3 regions of the Streptomyces sp. NPDC091271 genome follow, and region 3 is predicted to be linked to each of the others. Evidence: predicted binding sites of a transcription regulator. Region 3 holds the regulator's gene; each other region holds the start of a gene.
What was found. Region 3 encodes HrcA, which represses chaperone genes, less so after heat shock. Its sites were predicted from a motif close to TTNGCACTCNGNNNNNCNGAGTGCNAA; they were not measured.
Positions count from the first base shown of each region.

Region 1: the regulator HrcA is predicted to act here: its motif matches at 1,723-1,749, upstream of groL (chaperonin GroEL).
Region 2: the regulator HrcA is predicted to act here: its motif matches at 4,396-4,422, upstream of groES (co-chaperone GroES).

Region 1 covers NZ_JBIVVD010000001.1:152,253-158,156, reverse strand. The annotation lists gene groL (chaperonin GroEL) at 1-1,558, opposite strand, end outside; gene ACIQM3_RS00825 (cold-shock protein) at 1,892-2,098, opposite strand; gene ACIQM3_RS00820 (MoaD/ThiS family protein) at 2,548-2,823, opposite strand; gene thrC (threonine synthase) at 2,853-4,154, opposite strand; SAM riboswitch class I at 4,173-4,300, opposite strand; gene ACIQM3_RS00810 (glucosyl-3-phosphoglycerate synthase) at 4,454-5,404, shown strand; gene ACIQM3_RS00805 (trehalose-6-phosphate synthase) at 5,474-5,904, shown strand, end outside.
Region 2 covers NZ_JBIVVD010000001.1:498,870-504,773, forward strand. The annotation lists gene tsaD (tRNA (adenosine(37)-N6)-threonylcarbamoyltransferase complex transferase subunit TsaD) at 1-151, shown strand, start outside; gene ACIQM3_RS02550 (hypothetical protein) at 148-417, shown strand; gene ACIQM3_RS02555 (VOC family protein) at 516-980, shown strand; gene ACIQM3_RS02560 (DUF1876 domain-containing protein) at 1,059-1,331, shown strand; gene ACIQM3_RS02565 (hypothetical protein) at 1,386-2,036, shown strand; gene ACIQM3_RS02570 (methyltransferase domain-containing protein) at 2,037-3,260, opposite strand; gene ACIQM3_RS02575 (polysaccharide deacetylase family protein) at 3,351-4,304, shown strand; gene groES (co-chaperone GroES) at 4,578-4,886, shown strand; gene groL (chaperonin GroEL) at 4,984-5,904, shown strand, end outside.
Region 3 covers NZ_JBIVVD010000003.1:659,227-665,130, forward strand. The annotation lists gene ACIQM3_RS14720 (ABC transporter substrate-binding protein) at 1-1,582, opposite strand, end outside; gene ACIQM3_RS14725 (DUF3097 domain-containing protein) at 1,702-2,520, opposite strand; gene ACIQM3_RS14730 (MBL fold metallo-hydrolase) at 2,546-3,268, opposite strand; gene hrcA (heat-inducible transcriptional repressor HrcA) at 3,434-4,450, shown strand; gene dnaJ (molecular chaperone DnaJ) at 4,451-5,590, shown strand; gene ACIQM3_RS14745 (nitronate monooxygenase) at 5,712-5,904, shown strand, end outside.

The DNA of each region.
Region 1 (5,904 bases), on a different contig from region 3:
CGGCGATGACGGCCTCGGTGGTGAGGAACAGCGCGGCGATGGACGCGGCGTTCTGCAGAGCGGAGCGCGTGACCTTCGCCGGGTCGATGATGCCCTCGGCGATCATGTCGACGTACTCGCCGGTCGCGGCGTTGAGGCCGTGACCGATCGGCAGGTTGCGCACCTTCTCGACGATGACGCCACCCTCGAGACCACCGTTGACGGCGATCTGCTTGAGCGGGGCCTCCAGCGCGAGCTTCACGGCGTTGGCGCCCGTGGCCTCGTCACCGGTCAGGTCGAGCTTCTCGAAGACGGCCGAGGCCTGGAGCAGAGCCACGCCACCACCGGCGACGATGCCCTCCTCGACGGCGGCCTTGGCGTTGCGCACCGCGTCCTCGATGCGGTGCTTGCGCTCCTTGAGCTCCACCTCGGTGGCGGCGCCGGCCTTGATGACGGCCACGCCGCCGGCCAGCTTCGCGAGGCGCTCCTGGAGCTTCTCGCGGTCGTAGTCCGAGTCGGAGTTCTCGATCTCGGCACGGATCTGCTTGACGCGACCCTGGACCTGGTCGCTCTCGCCGCCACCGTCGACGATGGTCGTCTCGTCCTTGGTGATGACGACCTTGCGAGCGGTGCCGAGCAGGTCGAGACCGGCGTTCTCCAGCTTGAGACCGACCTCCTCGGAGATGACGGTGCCACCGGTGAGGATGGCGATGTCGCCGAGCATGGCCTTGCGGCGGTCACCGAAGCCCGGAGCCTTGACGGCGACGGACTTGAAGGTGCCACGGATCTTGTTGACGACCAGGGTCGACAGCGCCTCGCCCTCGACGTCCTCCGCGATGATCAGCAGGGGCTTGCCCGACTGCATGACCTTCTCGAGCAGCGGAAGGAGGTCCTTCACGTTGCTGATCTTGGAGTTGACAATGAGGATGTACGGGTCGTCGAAGGACGACTCCATGCGCTCCATGTCGGTGGCGAAGTACGCCGAGATGTAGCCCTTGTCGAAGCGCATACCCTCGGTGAGCTCGAGCTCCAGACCGAAGGTCTGGGACTCCTCGACGGTGATGACGCCTTCCTTGCCGACCTTGTCCATAGCCTCGGCGATCTTGGCGCCGATCTCGGTGTCAGCAGCGGAGATGGAGGCCGTCGAAGCGATCTGCTCCTTGGTCTCCACGTCCTTCGCCTGCTCCAGCAGAGCGGCGGAGACGGCCTCGACGGCCTTCTCGATGCCACGCTTCAGAGCCATCGGGTTGGCACCCGCGGCGACGTTGCGCAGGCCCTCGCGGACGAGTGCCTGAGCGAGAACGGTGGCGGTGGTCGTACCGTCGCCGGCGACGTCGTCCGTCTTCTTGGCGACCTCCTTGACCAGCTCCGCACCGATCTTCTCGTACGGGTCCTCGAGCTCGATCTCCTTGGCGATGGAAACACCATCGTTGGTGATCGTGGGCGCGCCCCACTTCTTCTCGAGGACGACGTTACGGCCCTTGGGGCCGAGGGTGACCTTGACGGCGTCGGCGAGCTGGTTCATCCCGCGCTCGAGACCGCGCCGTGCCTCCTCGTCGAACGCGATGATCTTGGCCATGTGAAGTGGTCCTCCCGGACAGGGGTGGATTTCTCCGGACCGAGTGGCGCCCGCGACGGACGGCCAGCGTGCTCAGTGGTTCCTTGCCCCACCGAGCCTGCGGGCCTCACCGGCCCGGTCCAAGTTTTCTGTCACTCTCACCTGGAGAGTGCTAACGCCAATGATTAGCACTCGACCCCTTCGAGTGCAAGCGTCCTCTTCGCGATGTGGACAACCTGCGGGCGCGCCGGGAGCACCCCGCCGGACGGACGAGGACGCACGTGAGGCCCGTACCCCTGGCCGGGGTACGGGCCTCACGTGCGTGAGTAGTGTCGTTGGCCGACCGCGCCGAGCTCAGCCGACGGCGAGCTTGACCATGTCCGCCTGCGGCCCCTTCTGGCCCTGCGAGATCTCGAATTCAACTCGCTGACCCTCTTCGAGGGTGCGGTACCCGTCCATCTGGATCGCGCTGTAGTGGACGAAAACATCCGCACCACCGTCGACCGCGATGAAGCCGTACCCCTTCTCCGCGTTGAACCACTTGACGGTGCCCTGAGCCATGCCTAACTCCCCTATTACTGGCCCTTGCACGAGCACCGCACTTCGCGGGCCCGGGTCAGAACTCACCCTCCGACAGGAGAGGGTGGCGTGCGCCGGAACGCGTCGACCGCGGCCGAATGTATCTGCCCAACTGCCCTCTGCAACAGGTCAATCGGACGAGAATTCTGGGCACAGGTGACCGCACGCAATGGGGGGATTCACAAGATTCCAGGGCAAGTCGGGCCTGACAAAGGCGACTTATGCCACAAGGCGTTCACTTACTTTGGCTGCTTCTTGTCGCGGCCGGGCGCATTCTCATATGCGGGCGGCATGGGCAGCTGCGGGGACTTCCCCAACTGTACCGTGCTCAACCATGCAGAATGGCCCCCTCCGCTTCTCTCGCGGAGGGGGCCATGGTGCTCACGCTGTGCGGTCGGGCCGCCGATCGGGCCCGTGACCGTATGGGGGGATCAGCCTCCGGCGACGGCCGGGATGATCGAGACGCCCGCGCCGTCCGGGGTCTTCGCGTCCAGACCGCCCTCGAAGCGCACGTCGTCGTCGTTGACGTACACGTTGACGAAGCGGCGCAGCTTGCCCTGGTCGTCCAGGACACGGGCGCCGATGCCCGGGTGGTTCTGCTCCAGGGACGCGATGACCTCGGAGAGGGTCGCACCCTCGGCCGGGACCTCGGCCTGACCGCCCGTGTAGGTGCGGAGGATGGTGGGGATACGGACCTTGACGCTCATGTGGGTGCCTTCCTCGGTCTCTCGGGTGGTCAGTTGGCGGCGGCAGCGAGGCCGGCGTCGCGGAACGCGTCCAGGCTGGGCCTGATCGTCGCCGACAGGCCGGTCGTGGGGGCGACCGCGTCGAGCGTCTTCAGTCCGTCGCCGGTGTTCAGGACGACGGTGGTGAGGGACGGGTCGAGCAGGCCGGCGTCGATCAGCTTCTTCGTCACACCGACCGTCACCCCGCCCGCGGTCTCCGCGAAGATGCCCTCGGTGCGGGCCAGCAGCTTGATCGCGTCGACGACCTGCTCGTCGTTCACGTCCTCCACGGCGCCGCCGGTGCGCCGGGCGATGTCCAGGACGTAGGGGCCGTCGGCCGGGTTGCCGATCGCCAGGGACTTGGCGATGGTGTTCGGCTTCTGCGGACGCACCACGTCGTGGCCGGCCTTGAAGGCGGTGGAGACCGGGGAACAGCCCTCGGCCTGGGCACCGAAGATCTTGTACGGCTTGTCCTCGACGAGGCCGAGCTTGATCAGCTCCTGCAGCCCCTTGTCGATCTTCGTGAGCTGCGAGCCGGACGCGATCGGGATGACGAGCTGGTCGGGCAGCTGCCAGCCGAGCTGCTCACAGATCTCGTACGCCAGGGTCTTGGAGCCCTCACCGTAGTACGGCCGGAGGTTGACGTTGACGAAGCCCCAGCCCTCGCCGAGCGGGTCACCGATGAGCTCCGAGCAGAAGCGGTTGACGTCGTCGTAATTGCCCTCGATGCCGACCAGCTCGCCGCCGTACACCGCGGCCATGACGACCTTGCCCTGCTCCAGGTCGTGCGGGATGAACACGCAGGAGCGGAAGCCGGCGCGGGCGGCGGCGGCACCCACCGCACCGGCGAGGTTGCCGGTGGAGGAGCAGGAGAGGGTGGTGAACCCGAAGGCGCGGGCGGCCTCGACGGCGATGGCGACGACACGGTCCTTGAAGGAGTGCGTCGGATTGCCGGAGTCGTCCTTGACGTACAGACCACCGGTCACGCCCAGCTCGCGGGCGAGGTTGTCGGCCTTGACCAGCTTGGTGAAACCGGGGTTGATGTTGGGCTTGTCCGCGACATCGGCGGGGACCGGCAGCAGCGGCGCGTAGCGCCAGATGTTGTTCGGACCCTCGGCGATGCGCTTCTTCAGCTCTTCGGGGGAGCCGCTCGGCAGGTCGTACGCCACTTCGAGCGGCCCGAAACAGGACGCACAGGCGAAAATGGGGCCGAGCTCGAAACGCTCGCCGCATTCGCGGCAGGAAAGTGCCGCGGCGGGACCGAGGTCCACTGCGGAGGTATTGGTGTCGGCTGCAACTGTCTGCACGGCCATGATGGCGGAGGCCCTTTCTCCTCATCTTCCTTGCGACGTATTTCGCCACAAGACGGAATTGGCACCTTCCCCACCGTGACCTCGCGGTCGGCAGGAGGGTTGCCGGGACTTCAACGGGCCGTTCCCTCAGTCCCTCTGGATGAGCGCTATGGCACCGGACCATGGATCCGGGCGTTTATTCGCGGACCGACCCCGACATGCGAGGGTCATCCGCGTTGTTCAAGACTGTAACCGAAGCACCGGACGATTGAGATAGTCGTCCGAACCGCGAGATGGATCACATACAGGGAGTATCGACCGTGCTGGAAGAGGTGGAACGCTGGCTGACCAGGCGTTCCTGGTCTGCTGCCGACCGCCCGCTGGACCGGCTCACGGCCGCGCGGGCGAGGGATCCGCACCGCTCGCGCGTGAGCGTCGTCCTGCCCGCGCTGAACGAGGAGGCGACGGTCGGCGCGATCGTCGCGGAGATCCGGCGCGAGCTGATGGAGAAGGTCCAGCTCGTCGACGAACTGGTGGTGATCGACTCCGGATCCACCGACGCCACCGCCGACGCGGCGCGGCTGGCCGGCGCCCGGGTCGTGCACCGGGACGCGATACTCCCCCGGATCCCCGCCCTCCCCGGCAAGGGCGAGGTGCTGTGGCGATCACTGCTGGTGACCAGCGGGGAGATCGTCTGCTTCGTCGACGCGGACCTCAAGGACTTCTCCGCCGACTTCGTCTCCGGGATCGTCGGCCCGCTGCTGACCGACCCCTCGGTGCAGTTCGTGAAGGCCATGTACGACCGGCCACTGGGCGACGCCGCAGGCCAGGGCGGCCGGGTGACCGAACTGGTGGCCCGCCCGCTGCTCAATCTGCACTGGCCCCGCCTGGCCGGCTTCGTCCAGCCGCTGGGCGGCGAGTACGCGGTGCGGCGCTCCCTGCTGGAGCAGCTCCCCTTCCCCGTCGGTTACGGAGTGGAGCTGGGCCTGCTCGTCGACGCGCTGCACACGGTCGGCCTCGACGCGCTGGCCCAGGTCGACGTCGGCATACGCAAACACCGCCACCAGGACGGCCAGGCCCTCGGCCGGATGGCGGCCACGATCTACCGCACGGCGCAGCTGCGGCTCTCCCGGGGAGCCCTCGTACGCCCCGAGATCACCCAGTTCGAGCGGGGGCCCGACGGATTCGTCCCGCACACCCATGCGGTGGACACCGAGGAACGCCCCCCGATACGGGAGATCGCGGAGTACGCCTCGCGGAACGCGGCGTAACGGTTCCTCCCGCCCGGCTCCGCACACACTTCACGTTTGGCGGCTTCCCGAACGGGCTAGGTTCGGGACATGGTCTCCGAGCACGCTGCCCAGGTCCTCGTCGCGTCCAACCGCGGTCCGGTGTCGTACACACGGCGGGAGGACGGCACGCTCGACTCGAAGCGGGGCGGGGGCGGGCTCGTCTCCGGCCTCAGCGCCGTCGACGACAAGCTGTGGGTCTGCGCCGCCCTCAGCGACGGCGACCGCGAGGCGGTCCGGCGCGGTGTCTCCGAGCCCGGGGTCCGGATGCTCGACATCGACGCCGGGGTCCACGCCGACGCGTACAACGGCATCGCGAACTCCGTGCTCTGGTTCGTCCACCACATGATCTACCAGACGCCGCTGGAGCCCGTCTTCGACGCGGAGTTCCGCCGCCAGTGGGCCTCCTTCGAGGCGTACAACCAGGCCTTCGCCGAGGCGCTCGCCGAGGAGGCGGGCGAGGGTGCGGCGGTCCTGGTGCA
Region 2 (5,904 bases), on a different contig from region 3:
CAACCGCCCGGTGTCGGACCTGGACCTCTCGGCGGACTCCTCGCTGCCGGTCACGGAGACCCATGTGCCGGGCGTCCACGGCCACGGCCACGGGCACAGCCACAGCCACGACCATGTGCACGAGGTCAGCAAGGACAACCTCTACTCATGACCGTCGCCCTCATGTGGGAGGCCCGCGCAGCCGAGGGCCGCGGCGCGGAGCTGCTGGAGTGGGCCCGGGCCCGGGCGGCCGAGCTGGCCCGGGAGCCACTCCGCGCCGAGCTGCTGCGGGCCCCGCAGGACCGGGTGCTCGTGCTGACCTGGTGGGTCGCGGGCTACGACGACGAGCTGCCGGAGCTGCCCGAGCCGGAGGCCGGGCTGATCAGCCGCCCGGTGCACCGGTGGCGGTTCGAATCCCTGGGTCCGGCGGTCGGCTGACGGGCGTACGGGCCGCGCGTGTTCCGATGAGTTCCGGGCGCGGGCCCGGTCTACCTTGCACGGCGAACGACGACGTTCCTTGTGCGAGGAGAGAGACCATGCAGAAGATCAGGCCCTGTCTGTGGTTCGACGGCCAGGCCCAGGAAGCCGCGGAGTTCTACGTCTCGGTCTTCGGCGGGGACTCCCGCGTCGTCGACATCAGCCGTAGTTCCGACGGGGCGCCGGGGGAGACCGGTTCGGTCCTGACGGTGGACTTCGTGCTCGCCGGCCAGGAGTACCTCGGTCTCAACGGCGGCCCGCACTTCCACTTCAGCGAGGCCATCTCGCTCAGCGTGGACTGCGCGGACCAGGAAGAGGTCGACACCCTGTGGGCGAAGCTCACCGACGGCGGTGAGGAGAGCATGTGCGGGTGGCTGAAGGACAGGTACGGCCTGTCCTGGCAGATCGTCCCGCGCGCGCTGCCCGAGCTGCTCGGCGATCCTGACAGGGCCAAGGCCGACCGCGTGATGAAGGCGATGATGGGGATGCGGAAGCTGGACGTGCAGGCCCTGCGGGACGCCTGAGGCGCGCAGCGCCGCACGCCGTGCGCGGGCGGGGGATCGGGCGCACCCTGGAAGCAGGAATCCCGGGAGGTGACCGACATGATGGAGACCACGGTCGGCTGGCACATCGAGCTGGAATTCGAGGAGGACACCCATCGGACCCGTGCGGCCGCGATGGTGCGGCTGAGCGACGGGACCGAGGTGCGGGCCCACGGGTACGCCAGCCGCCACCCCTCCGACGCGGAGCAGCCGAGGGTCGGCGAGGAGATCGCCGGTGCCCGCGCGCTCAACGAGCTGGCGATGAAGCTTCTCACCAAGGCACATGACGAGATCGACGAGGCGTCCGGCCGCACGTCGTACCCGCTGACCTGACCCGGGCCTGTCCCACGTCCCCGGGCGGGGTGCGCACTCGGTAATCTCTGGGCCATGCCCAGTCGTTCACCGCTTCCGCCGCCTCCTCCGCCCGTGGAGATACGTTCGTGGCCCGACCGAGGCGCCCTGCTGAGGGACCGGGCGCTCGTCCTCGGTGAGCTGGTGACGATGTTCATCGGACCCGGGCGGCTCGGAATCCTGTGGATGTGGGCGGGGATCGCCGCGCTCGGCTGGTCCCTGATGGGTACGGCGTTCCTCATGTTCGAGGACGCCTACGACGCCCTCGGTGCGATCCCGGCGGTCATCTGCCTCGCCGTCGGTGCCGCGGTGCTGGTTCCCGCGGCCGTCCTCATGGCCGTGGGCGTGGCCAGGGACCTGCGGGTCCACCGGCTGCTGGTGCAGTGGGGCGCGCTGGACCGCGACCCGGAGGGGGACAAGCTCCTGCGCAGGCCGCGGGCGAGCCTCGCGTGGCTGCTGATGTCGTTCACGCTCTGCGCGGCGGGGCTCTTCGGCTGTGTGGCCGTCCCGGCGACCGCCAGGGCGGGCGAGGAGACGTACGGCCTGGTGGCCTGGCTGGTGGGACTGGGATTCCTCGCCTGGCTCACGGGGCTGACCGGCCTGCTGAAGGCGTTCGCCCACCGCCGCTGGGTGCTGCGGACGCCGGCCGGGGCCCCGGCGGAACCGCTGGTCGCGGCGGACCGCTGATCAGGTCCGCTTCACGGGCTGCCCGATCAGCATCGTCGGCGCCCCGGCCACCCGGGTCAGGAAGACGGTGGCCGTGTGCGGCCCCTGGAGCTTCATCTTCCGGCGCAGCTCCTCCGGTTCGACGGCCGAGCCGCGCTTCTTGACGGTCAGCACGCCCACCTGACGCTCCCTCAGCAGGGCTTTCAGCTTCTTCATGTTGAAGGGCAGCTGATCGGTGATCTCGTACGCGGCCGTGGCGTCGGACTCGTACGGCCGGTCGCTCGTGACGTACGCGATCGTCTCGTCGATCAGCCTGCCCTCGCACCGCTCCACGATGTCGGCCACCAGATGGGCGCGGATGACGGCGCCGTCCGGCTCGTACAGATAGCGGCCGACGGGGCCTACCGGCGGGGCGGGGAGCGGGCCGGCGGAGACGAGGGTGGTGCGGGACGGGAGCAGCGTGGCCCGGAAGGTGCCGGGGGCGAAGCCCTCGCCGAACCAGAGCACGGCCTCCTTCACATCGCCGCCGTCCGAGATCCACTCGGCCTCGGCTCCCGGTTCGATCGCCTCGTGCGGGACGCCGGGGGCGATCTTCAGCGCGGCGCGGGGGGCCTTCAGTGCGGCCCCGGTCGCCCAGGAGAGCGGCGGTGAGTAGGCCTCGGGGTCGAAGATCCTGCCCCGCCCGCCGCGCCTCGCCGGGTCGACGAAGACCGCGTCGTACGGGGAGGTGTCGACCTCCGTGACATCGGCGCACCGCACCTCGACGAGGTCCTGGAGGCCGAGCGCCTCGGCGTTGGCGCGGGCGACCTGGGCGGTGAGCGGATCGCGGTCCACCGCCAGGACCGAGATGCCCGCCCTGGCCAGGGCGATCGCGTCCCCGCCGATGCCGCAGCACAGGTCGGCGACGCTCCGTACGCCGAGCTCCGCGAACCGCCCGGCCCGGTAGCCGGCGACCGAGGTGCGGGTCGCCTGCTCCACGCCGTCGGGGGTGAAGAACATGCGGTACGCGTCCGCCGCCCCGAACTTCGCCACCGCGCGCTGACGCAGCCGCGCCTGGCCGAGCGCCGCCGACACGAGGGCGGCGGGGTGCGTGCGGCGCAGCCGGGTCGCGGTCGCCAGCTCCCGGGCGGGATCGTGGTCGCGCAGCTCGTCCAGGAGCGCCGCACCCTCGGGGGTGCGGAGGGCGGCGAAGGCGGTGAGCGGGTCGGCCGGGTCGGCCTGATCGGCAGGGGGAAGGGCGTTCACCAGTCCATTGTGAGCCAGCCGGGGGACCCGGGGGGTCCCCCGGAGGTGTCGCCGGAGACGGCCGGGGACCCGGTGGCAGGATGCGGCGCCATGCAGCTAGTACGACAAAACGACAAAACAGCCCCCAAGCGCCACAGACCGGTCTGCGCGGTCCTGGTCGCCCTGCTGGTCGGTGCCGCCGCCTCCGGGTGTGGCGGCGGTGCGGACGAAGGGGCCGCCGGGCGGCAGAAGCCGGTGGCCGGGCAGCCGGGAGCCGCCGCCGCGCAGGCGGGCCCCGCCGCGGCCGAGGCGAAGGCGAGGGCCGAGGCCGAGCGGCTGAAGCGGGCGGTCGCCGCCCGTACCGCCGTCGCGAGGAAGTGGGGCCTGGTCAAGGTCCCGCTCGTCGCACCCGCGCCGCCGGCCGGGAAGCCGCACATCACCACCCGTAAGGGCTTCGAGGTCGAGGGCGGGGAGGATCTGCCGCCGGTCTTCACCACCGTGCCGACCAAGGAGCGGATCGTCTTCCTGACGATGGACGACGGCGCGGAGAAGGACCCTGAACTGCTGCGGATGATGTCGGAGCTGAACATCCCGTACAGCGCCTTCCTCAGCGACTACGAAGTCAGCGACGACTACGGCTACTTCAAGGACATGCAGGCCCGGGGGGTCACCCTCAGCAACCACACGCTCAACCACCGCTATCTCCCCGGGCTCTCCCGGGAGGAGCAGCACCGGGAGATCTGTGGCTCGCAGGACAAGATCGAGAGGTTCCTGGGGAAGCGGCCCACCCTCTTCCGCCCGCCGTACGGCAACTACAACGGCGACACCCTGCGCGTCGCCAAGTCCTGCGGCATCAAGGCCGTGCCCCTGTGGGCCGCCGAGGCGTTCCCCGACCACATGGAGTGGCGCGAGTGGGACCAGGACCTGCATCCCGGCGACATCATCCTCACCCACTTCCGGGGGCGTGAGGACTGGGACGGCTCCATGGCCGACATGATCCGCAACGTCATGAAGACGGTCACCGACAAGGGATACGCCGTGGCCAGGCTGGAGGACTACGTCTGACGGGCGGTCATCCGCCGCGCGGAACCCTGTGGAGATCTCCCGCGTTGTCCGGGCGTGCGCCGGTCCCACGGCGCCACGCGAGGGTGGTGAATTGGCACTCCGCTTGACCGAGTGCTAATCGCGGTCATAGTGTCAGTGCTGGCACTCCCCGATGGAGAGTGCCAGCACAACCGCGCGACAGGGCAGGTCCGGCACCCGCGACGACGGATCGACCTGGTCGCCACCCCACAGACTGTTAAACCCCGTGAGATCTCCGAAGGGGGAGACCGGATCGTGTCGACCACCAGCTCCAAGGTTGCGATCAAGCCGCTCGAGGACCGCATTGTGGTCCAGCCGCTCGACGCCGAGCAGACCACGGCTTCCGGCCTGGTCATTCCGGACACCGCCAAGGAGAAGCCCCAGGAGGGCGTCGTCCTGGCCGTGGGCCCGGGCCGCTTCGAGAACGGCGAGCGCCTTCCGCTCGACGTCAAGACCGGCGATGTCGTTCTGTACAGCAAGTACGGCGGCACCGAGGTGAAGTACAACGGCGAGGAGTACCTCGTCCTCTCGGCGCGCGACGTTCTCGCGATCGTCGAGAAGTAATTCACTTAACGTTTGCTTCCGTTCTGCGCCCCTGGCCCCCTGCGAAAACTAGCCGGGCGGCGAGGGGCGCAGTTCGTTTGAGAGGACAGCTCAGCCCATGGCGAAGATTCTGAAGTTCGACGAGGACGCCCGTCGCGCCCTTGAGCGCGGCGTCAACAAGCTTGCCGACACGGTGAAGGTGACGATCGGCCCGAAGGGCCGCAACGTCGTCATCGACAAGAAGTTCGGCGCCCCCACCATCACCAACGACGGTGTCACCATCGCGCGCGAGGTCGAGCTCGACGACCCGTACGAGAACCTCGGTGCCCAGCTGGTGAAGGAGGTGGCGACCAAGACCAACGACGTAGCGGGTGACGGCACCACCACCGCCACCGTGCTCGCCCAGGCCCTCGTCCGCGAAGGCCTCCGCAACGTCGCCGCGGGCGCGTCCCCGGCCGCCCTGAAGAAGGGCATCGACGCCGCCGTGAAGGCTGTGTCCGAGGACCTCCTCGCGACCGCCCGCCCGATCGACGACAAGGCCGACATCGCCGCCGTGGCCGCGCTCTCCGCGCAGGACCCGCAGGTCGGCGAGCTCATCGCGGACGCGATGGACAAGGTCGGCAAGGACGGTGTCATCACCGTCGAGGAGTCCAACACCTTCGGTCTGGACCTCGAGTTCACCGAGGGCATGGCCTTCGACAAGGGCTACCTGTCCCCGTACATGGTGACCGACCAGGAGCGTATGGAGGCCGTCCTCGACGACCCGTACATCCTGATCCACCAGGGCAAGATCGGCTCCATCCAGGAGCTGCTCCCGCTGCTGGAGAAGGTCATCCAGGCCGGCGCCTCCAAGCCGCTCCTGATCATCGCCGAGGACGTCGAGGGCGAGGCGCTCTCCACCCTCGTCGTCAACAAGATCCGTGGCACCTTCAACGCCGTCGCGGTGAAGGCCCCGGGCTTCGGTGACCGCCGCAAGGCCATGCTCGGCGACATCGCCACCCTCACCGGTGCGACCGTCATCGCCGAGGAGGTCGGCCTC
Region 3 (5,904 bases):
CCTGCTCGATCCGTTCGAAGGTGACGCCCTTGCCCACCCCGTTCAGCTGGAGGCCGTTGCCCCCGGCGAAGCGCACCTCGGGGACCGTCGCCACCCCGACGCACTCCCTGACCCCTCCGGGACCCTCCAGCCGGACCGCGTCCGTGCTGCGGCCGACGAGCGGGCCGTAGCAGTACGTCTCCTTCCAGTGCTCACTCCACAGGAAGGTCCCCAGCAGCGCGCAGACCAGCACGAGGGCGACGGTCCTCCCCGACATCACCCACCAGGCCCAGGTCCGGCGGACCCGGTGGGTGACGAGCTGGACGTGGGCGTGCTCGTGGGTCAGCTGCTCGATGGGCAGGGGCAGCCGCAGCACCCAGGCCAGCGTGACGGCCGCCGCCGGGGCCTGGCCGATGCTCAGGTCCTCGACCCAGGTCTCGTACCGTGCGCGCGCCCCCGAGCTGGCACCGGCGTTCGCCGGCGGCTCCGGCGGCAGCGGCGGGGTGTGCCGCATGATCCGGTCGGCCGGCAGGGAGGCCAGGAGCAGCAGCGGATCCACCTCGCTGCGCCGCGAGCGCACGTTGTTGATGGCGTTGATCAGCAGAACGCCGCCGTTGTCCTGGGTGGCCGTGGGCAGGAACACCACCGGCGGGACGGTGCGCTTGCCGCGCCGCCAGTCCGGGGCGTGCGCCCGGTAGCTGTCCAGCAGGTCCTCCAGCAGCGCCTGGACCCGCAGCTCCAGGTGGAACTGGCGCGCGTGCTCGTCGCCCGCCCCCGCGTCCGCCACCCGCTCCGCGACGGCGGCGGCGCGCGCCCGGATCACCCGCCACGAACCGCTGGGGGAGAAGCGCGACCAGCCGTCCGACGGATACGCGGTGCTCGACGCGGCGAGCGAGGACGTGGTCGCGAGCCAACGGCTGGCCGGGCGCAGCCAGAGGAGCGGCGGCGCCGCCCTCGTCATCAGCCGCACGACCGTCAGGCCGAGCAGGGCCGCGGCGGCGACCAGGGTGGTCAGCACCCAGCCGATCTCGCCCAGCAGCACGCTGAGTACGGCGATGAACACGGCCCCCAGAAAGGTCTCCGGGCGGACGGAGGCCCGCAGCGAGTCCCACCAGGTGTTGCGCCCCGAGCGGCTCGCCCGCCAGCGCAGGCTGCCCAGCTGCTCCAGTATCCGCTCGTCGCGCTCACGGGCGGAGCGCCAGTCCGGCTGGGCGACGACTGTCGCGGTGGCCTGCTCGATGGCGGCGAGCAGCCGGGAGCGGGGAAAGGCGAAGGGCTTGTACTGCGAGGTGCCCCGGGTCTCCCAGGGCCGCTCGGTGAGGGTGCGGACCATGGAGAGGGCGGCCTCGTACGGTGTGGCGCCGCCGCCTTCGAGCAGCTTCACCGGGACCCGCCGCAGCTGGTTCGCCCGGTGGACCTGATGGACGATCTGCTCGACCCTGCTGTCGATCTCGGGCCCGGCCGAGGCGTCCTCCGCCTGCGCCACCACCAGAGGCATCACCGGACGGTTGACGCGGTACTGGTCGATCAACTGCTGCATGAGGTGGAAGACAGCGGAGGCCGCCTCGTTCTCCGCACTGTCCCGCCACACTTCGCGCGTCATCCGACCCCGTGCCTTCCGCTGTGCCGGCCCTGCCGTCATCTCTCAATAACGGATGGTGCGTGTGCGGCGCAGGTGTTCACGGGGATCGGTACCGGATCCTCTTCAACCGTCCCGGGACATCAGGAAGGAAGGGTGACGAAGTCGATCAATTCCTCGACGCGGCCCAGCAGTTGCGGTTCCAGGTCCTTGTACGAGCCGACCTTGGAGAGAATGTGCTGCCAGGCCGCGCCCGTGTTCTCCGGCCAGCCAAGCGCGCGGCACACGCCCGTCTTCCAGTCCTGGCCGCGCGGAACGGCCGGCCACCCGGGGATGCCCACCGACGACGGCTTCACCGCCTCCCAGACGTCGATGTACGGGTGCCCCACCACCAGCACGTTCGCGTCGGTGACCTGAGCGGCGATCCGGGACTCCTTGGAACCGGGCACCAGATGGTCGACCAGGACACCGAGCCGGGCGTCCGGGCCGGGCGCGAACTCCCGCACGATCGACGGGAGGTCGTCGACGCCCTCCAGGTACTCCACGACCACGCCCTCGATGCGCAGGTCGTCGCCCCAGACCCGCTCGACGAGCTCGGCGTCGTGCCGCCCCTCCACATAGATCCGGCCGGCCCGGGCCACCCGCGCCCGCGCCCCGGGCACCGCCACCGAGCCGGAGGCCGTACGGGACGGCCGGGCAGGGCCGGCGGCCGACGGGCGCACCAGGGTGACCACCCTGCCCTCCAGCAGGAAGCCGCGCGGCTCCATCGGGAAGACCCGGTGCTTGCCGAAGCGGTCCTCCAGCGTCACAGTCGGCCCCTGGGCCGTCTTCTCGCACCGGATCACCGCCCCGCAGAAACCGGTGACGGTCTCCTCGACCACCAGATCGGGCTCGGCGGGGACCTCGGGGGCGGGGGCTGACTTCTTCCACGGCGGAGTCAGATCCGGCTGGTAGCTGCGCATGGCAGCACGATAATCGGGGCCGCGTTCACGACACGCCGAACCGGACCGCCAGTTGCTCCCGCTGCGCCCGGACGAACGCCGCGTCCACCACCGCCCCGTGCCCCGGCACGTACAGCGCGTCCTCGCCGCCCAGCTCCAGCAGCCGGTCCAGCGCGGCCGGCCAGTGGGAGGGGACCGCGTCCCGGCCGGCCTGCGGTTCGCCGGACTCCTCGACCAGATCGCCGCAGAGCACCACGACGGGGGAGCCCGGCACCAGCACCGCGAGGTCGTGGCCGCTGTGACCGGGCCCCACATTGGCCAGCAGCACCTGGAACCCGCCGCCGAGATCGAGCGTCCACTCGCCGCTCACCTGGTGCCGCGGGGCCACCAGGACGTCCGTGGCCGCCGTGGCGTCCGCCTCGCCCATCCCGTGCCGCAGCGCGTCGGCGCGCAGCTCCTCGGCGCCCCGCCCCAGCAGCTCCGCCGTGCCGACCGCCCCGTAGACCTCCGCCCCGGAGAAGGCGGCGGTGCCCATCACGTGGTCGAAGTGCGGATGACTCAGTGCGATATGTGTCACCCTCCGGCCCAGCAGGGCCTCCGCCTGTGTCCGGAGCTCGACGCCCTCCCGGAGCGTCGAACCCGTGTCGTAAAGCAGCACACTGTCCGCCCCAGCCACCAGTGCGGCGGTCGCGTCCCAGACGGGGAGGCGCCGCCGCCCCGTAACGTTGCCCAACCGCTCCCAGCCGAACTCTTCCCAAGAGACGTCCATACGGCGACGCTATCGGCAACGACCTGCGCGATCCCGTGACGGCGTGGCCGGTCGCCCTTGCCTCGGGCCCACCCCGCCCCCGTACACTGACCGGGGGGATTGCTGGCACTCGAACGCACAGAGTGCCAGGCAGACGCCGAAGAACCACAGCTGGAGGTGTGCGCGGTGCTCAGCGAACGCAGACTCGAAGTGCTGCGCGCCATCGTCCAGGACTATGTCGGCACCGAGGAGCCCGTCGGCTCCAAGGCGCTCACGGAGCGGCACAGCCTCGGGGTCTCCCCGGCGACTGTCCGCAACGACATGGCGGTGCTGGAGGACGAGGGCTTCATCGCCCAGCCGCACACGAGTGCGGGGCGCATTCCGACGGACAAGGGCTACCGGCTCTTCGTCGACAAGCTCGCGGGCGTCAAGCCCCTGTCGTCGCCGGAGCGCAGGGCCATTCAGAATTTCCTCGACGGCGCGGTCGACCTCGACGACGTCGTGGGCCGCACGGTCCGGCTGCTCGCGCAGCTGACCAGGCAGGTCGCCGTCGTGCAGTACCCCTCGCTGACCCGGTCGACGGTCCGGCACGTGGAGCTGCTGTCGCTGGCTCCGGCCCGGCTGATGCTCGTCCTGATCACGGACACGGGCCGGGTCGAACAGCGTATGATCGACTGTCCTGCGCCGTTCGGTGACACATCACTGGCGGATCTGCGGGCCCGGCTCAACAGCCGGGTCGTCGGACGACGCTTCGCGGATGTCCCGCGGCTGGTGCAGGACCTGCCGGAGTCCTTCGAGACCGAGGACCGGGGAACCGTATCGACGGTCCTCTCCGTCCTCCTCGAGACTCTGGTCGAAGAAACGGAGGAGCGGCTGATCATCGGCGGCACCTCCAACCTCACCCGTTTCGGGCACGACTTCCCTGTGATGATCCGGCCGGTGCTGGAGGCATTGGAGGAGCAGGTCGTGCTGCTGAAGCTGCTCGGTGAGGCAACGGACTCAGGCATGACCGTACGGATCGGGCACGAGAACGCCCACGAGGGCCTCAACTCCACGTCCGTCGTCGCGGTCGGCTACGGTTCGGGCGACGAGGCAGTCGCCAAACTCGGCGTGGTCGGACCGACCCGCATGGACTACCCCGGAACGATGGGAGCGGTACGCGCAGTGGCACGTTACGTCGGACAGATCCTGGCGGATTCGTAAGTGGCCACGGACTACTACGCCGTACTAGGCGTGCGCCGCGACGCATCTCAGGACGAGATCAAGAAGGCATTCCGTCGGCTCGCACGCGAGCTGCACCCGGATGTCAACCCGGATCCGAAGACCCAGGAGCGGTTCAAGGAGATCAACGCCGCTTACGAGGTGCTGTCGGACCCGCAGAAGAAGCAGGTCTACGACCTCGGTGGCGACCCGCTGTCCTCCTCGGGCGGCGGCGGTGGCGCGGGAGGGTTCGGAGCCGGCGGCTTCGGCAACTTCAGCGACATCATGGACGCGTTCTTCGGCAACGCCGCGCAGCGTGGGCCGCGTTCGCGGACCCGTCGCGGCCAGGACGCCATGATCCGCCTGGAGATCGACCTCAACGAGGCGGCCTTCGGCACGACCAAGGACATCCAGGTCGACACGGCGGTCGTCTGTACGACCTGCAGTGGCGAGGGCGCCGCACCAGGCACCTCCGCGCAGACCTGTGACATGTGCCGCGGCCGCGGCGAGGTCTCCCAGGTCACGAGGTCCTTCCTCGGCCAGGTCATGACCTCGCGGCCCTGCCCGCAGTGCCAGGGCTTCGGCACGGTCGTGCCGACGCCGTGCCCCGAGTGCGCCGGCGACGGCCGTATCCGCTCGCGGCGCACCCTCACCGTGAAGATCCCCGCCGGTGTCGACAACGGCACCCGGATCCAGCTCGCGGGCGAGGGCGAGGTCGGCCCCGGTGGCGGTCCCGCCGGTGACCTGTACGTCGAGATCCACGAGGTCTCGCACGCCGTCTTCCAGCGGCGCGGCGACGACCTGCACTGCACGGTCACCATCCCGATGACGGCCGCGGCGCTCGGCACCCAGGTGCCGCTGGAGACGCTCGACGGGTTGGAGGAGATCGACATCAGGCCGGGCACCCAGTCCGGCCAGTCGGTCCCGCTGCACGGGCGCGGCATCACGCACCTGCGTGGCGGCGGGCGCGGCGACCTGATCGTGCACGTCGAGGTCATGACCCCGACGAAGATGGACCCCGAGCAGGAGCGCCTCCTGCGGGAGCTGTCCAAGCTGCGCGGCGAGGAGCGGCCCACCGGCCAGTTCCAGCCCGGGCAGCAAGGGCTCTTCTCCCGCCTGAAGGACGCCTTCAACGGCCGCTGAACACTGTCACCGCACCGCCCGCCGGTCCCGTACCGGCGGGCGGTGCGGTGCGTGCGGCGGGCGTCCGCCGTGCGAAAGGGGCTGATTCGGCACGATCCGCGGGACGTGGCACGATGCGGGCATGTCCTTGGCGCTGACCGATCTCTACCGGTACCCGATCGTGCAGGCCCCGATGGCGGGAGGCGTCTCCCGTCCGGAGCTGGCCGCCGCCGTCTCCGAGGCCGGAGGGCTCGGTTTTCTCGCCGCCGGCTACAAGACGGCCGACGGGATGTACAACGAGGTGAAGCAGCTCCGGCGGATGACCGGCGGGGCCT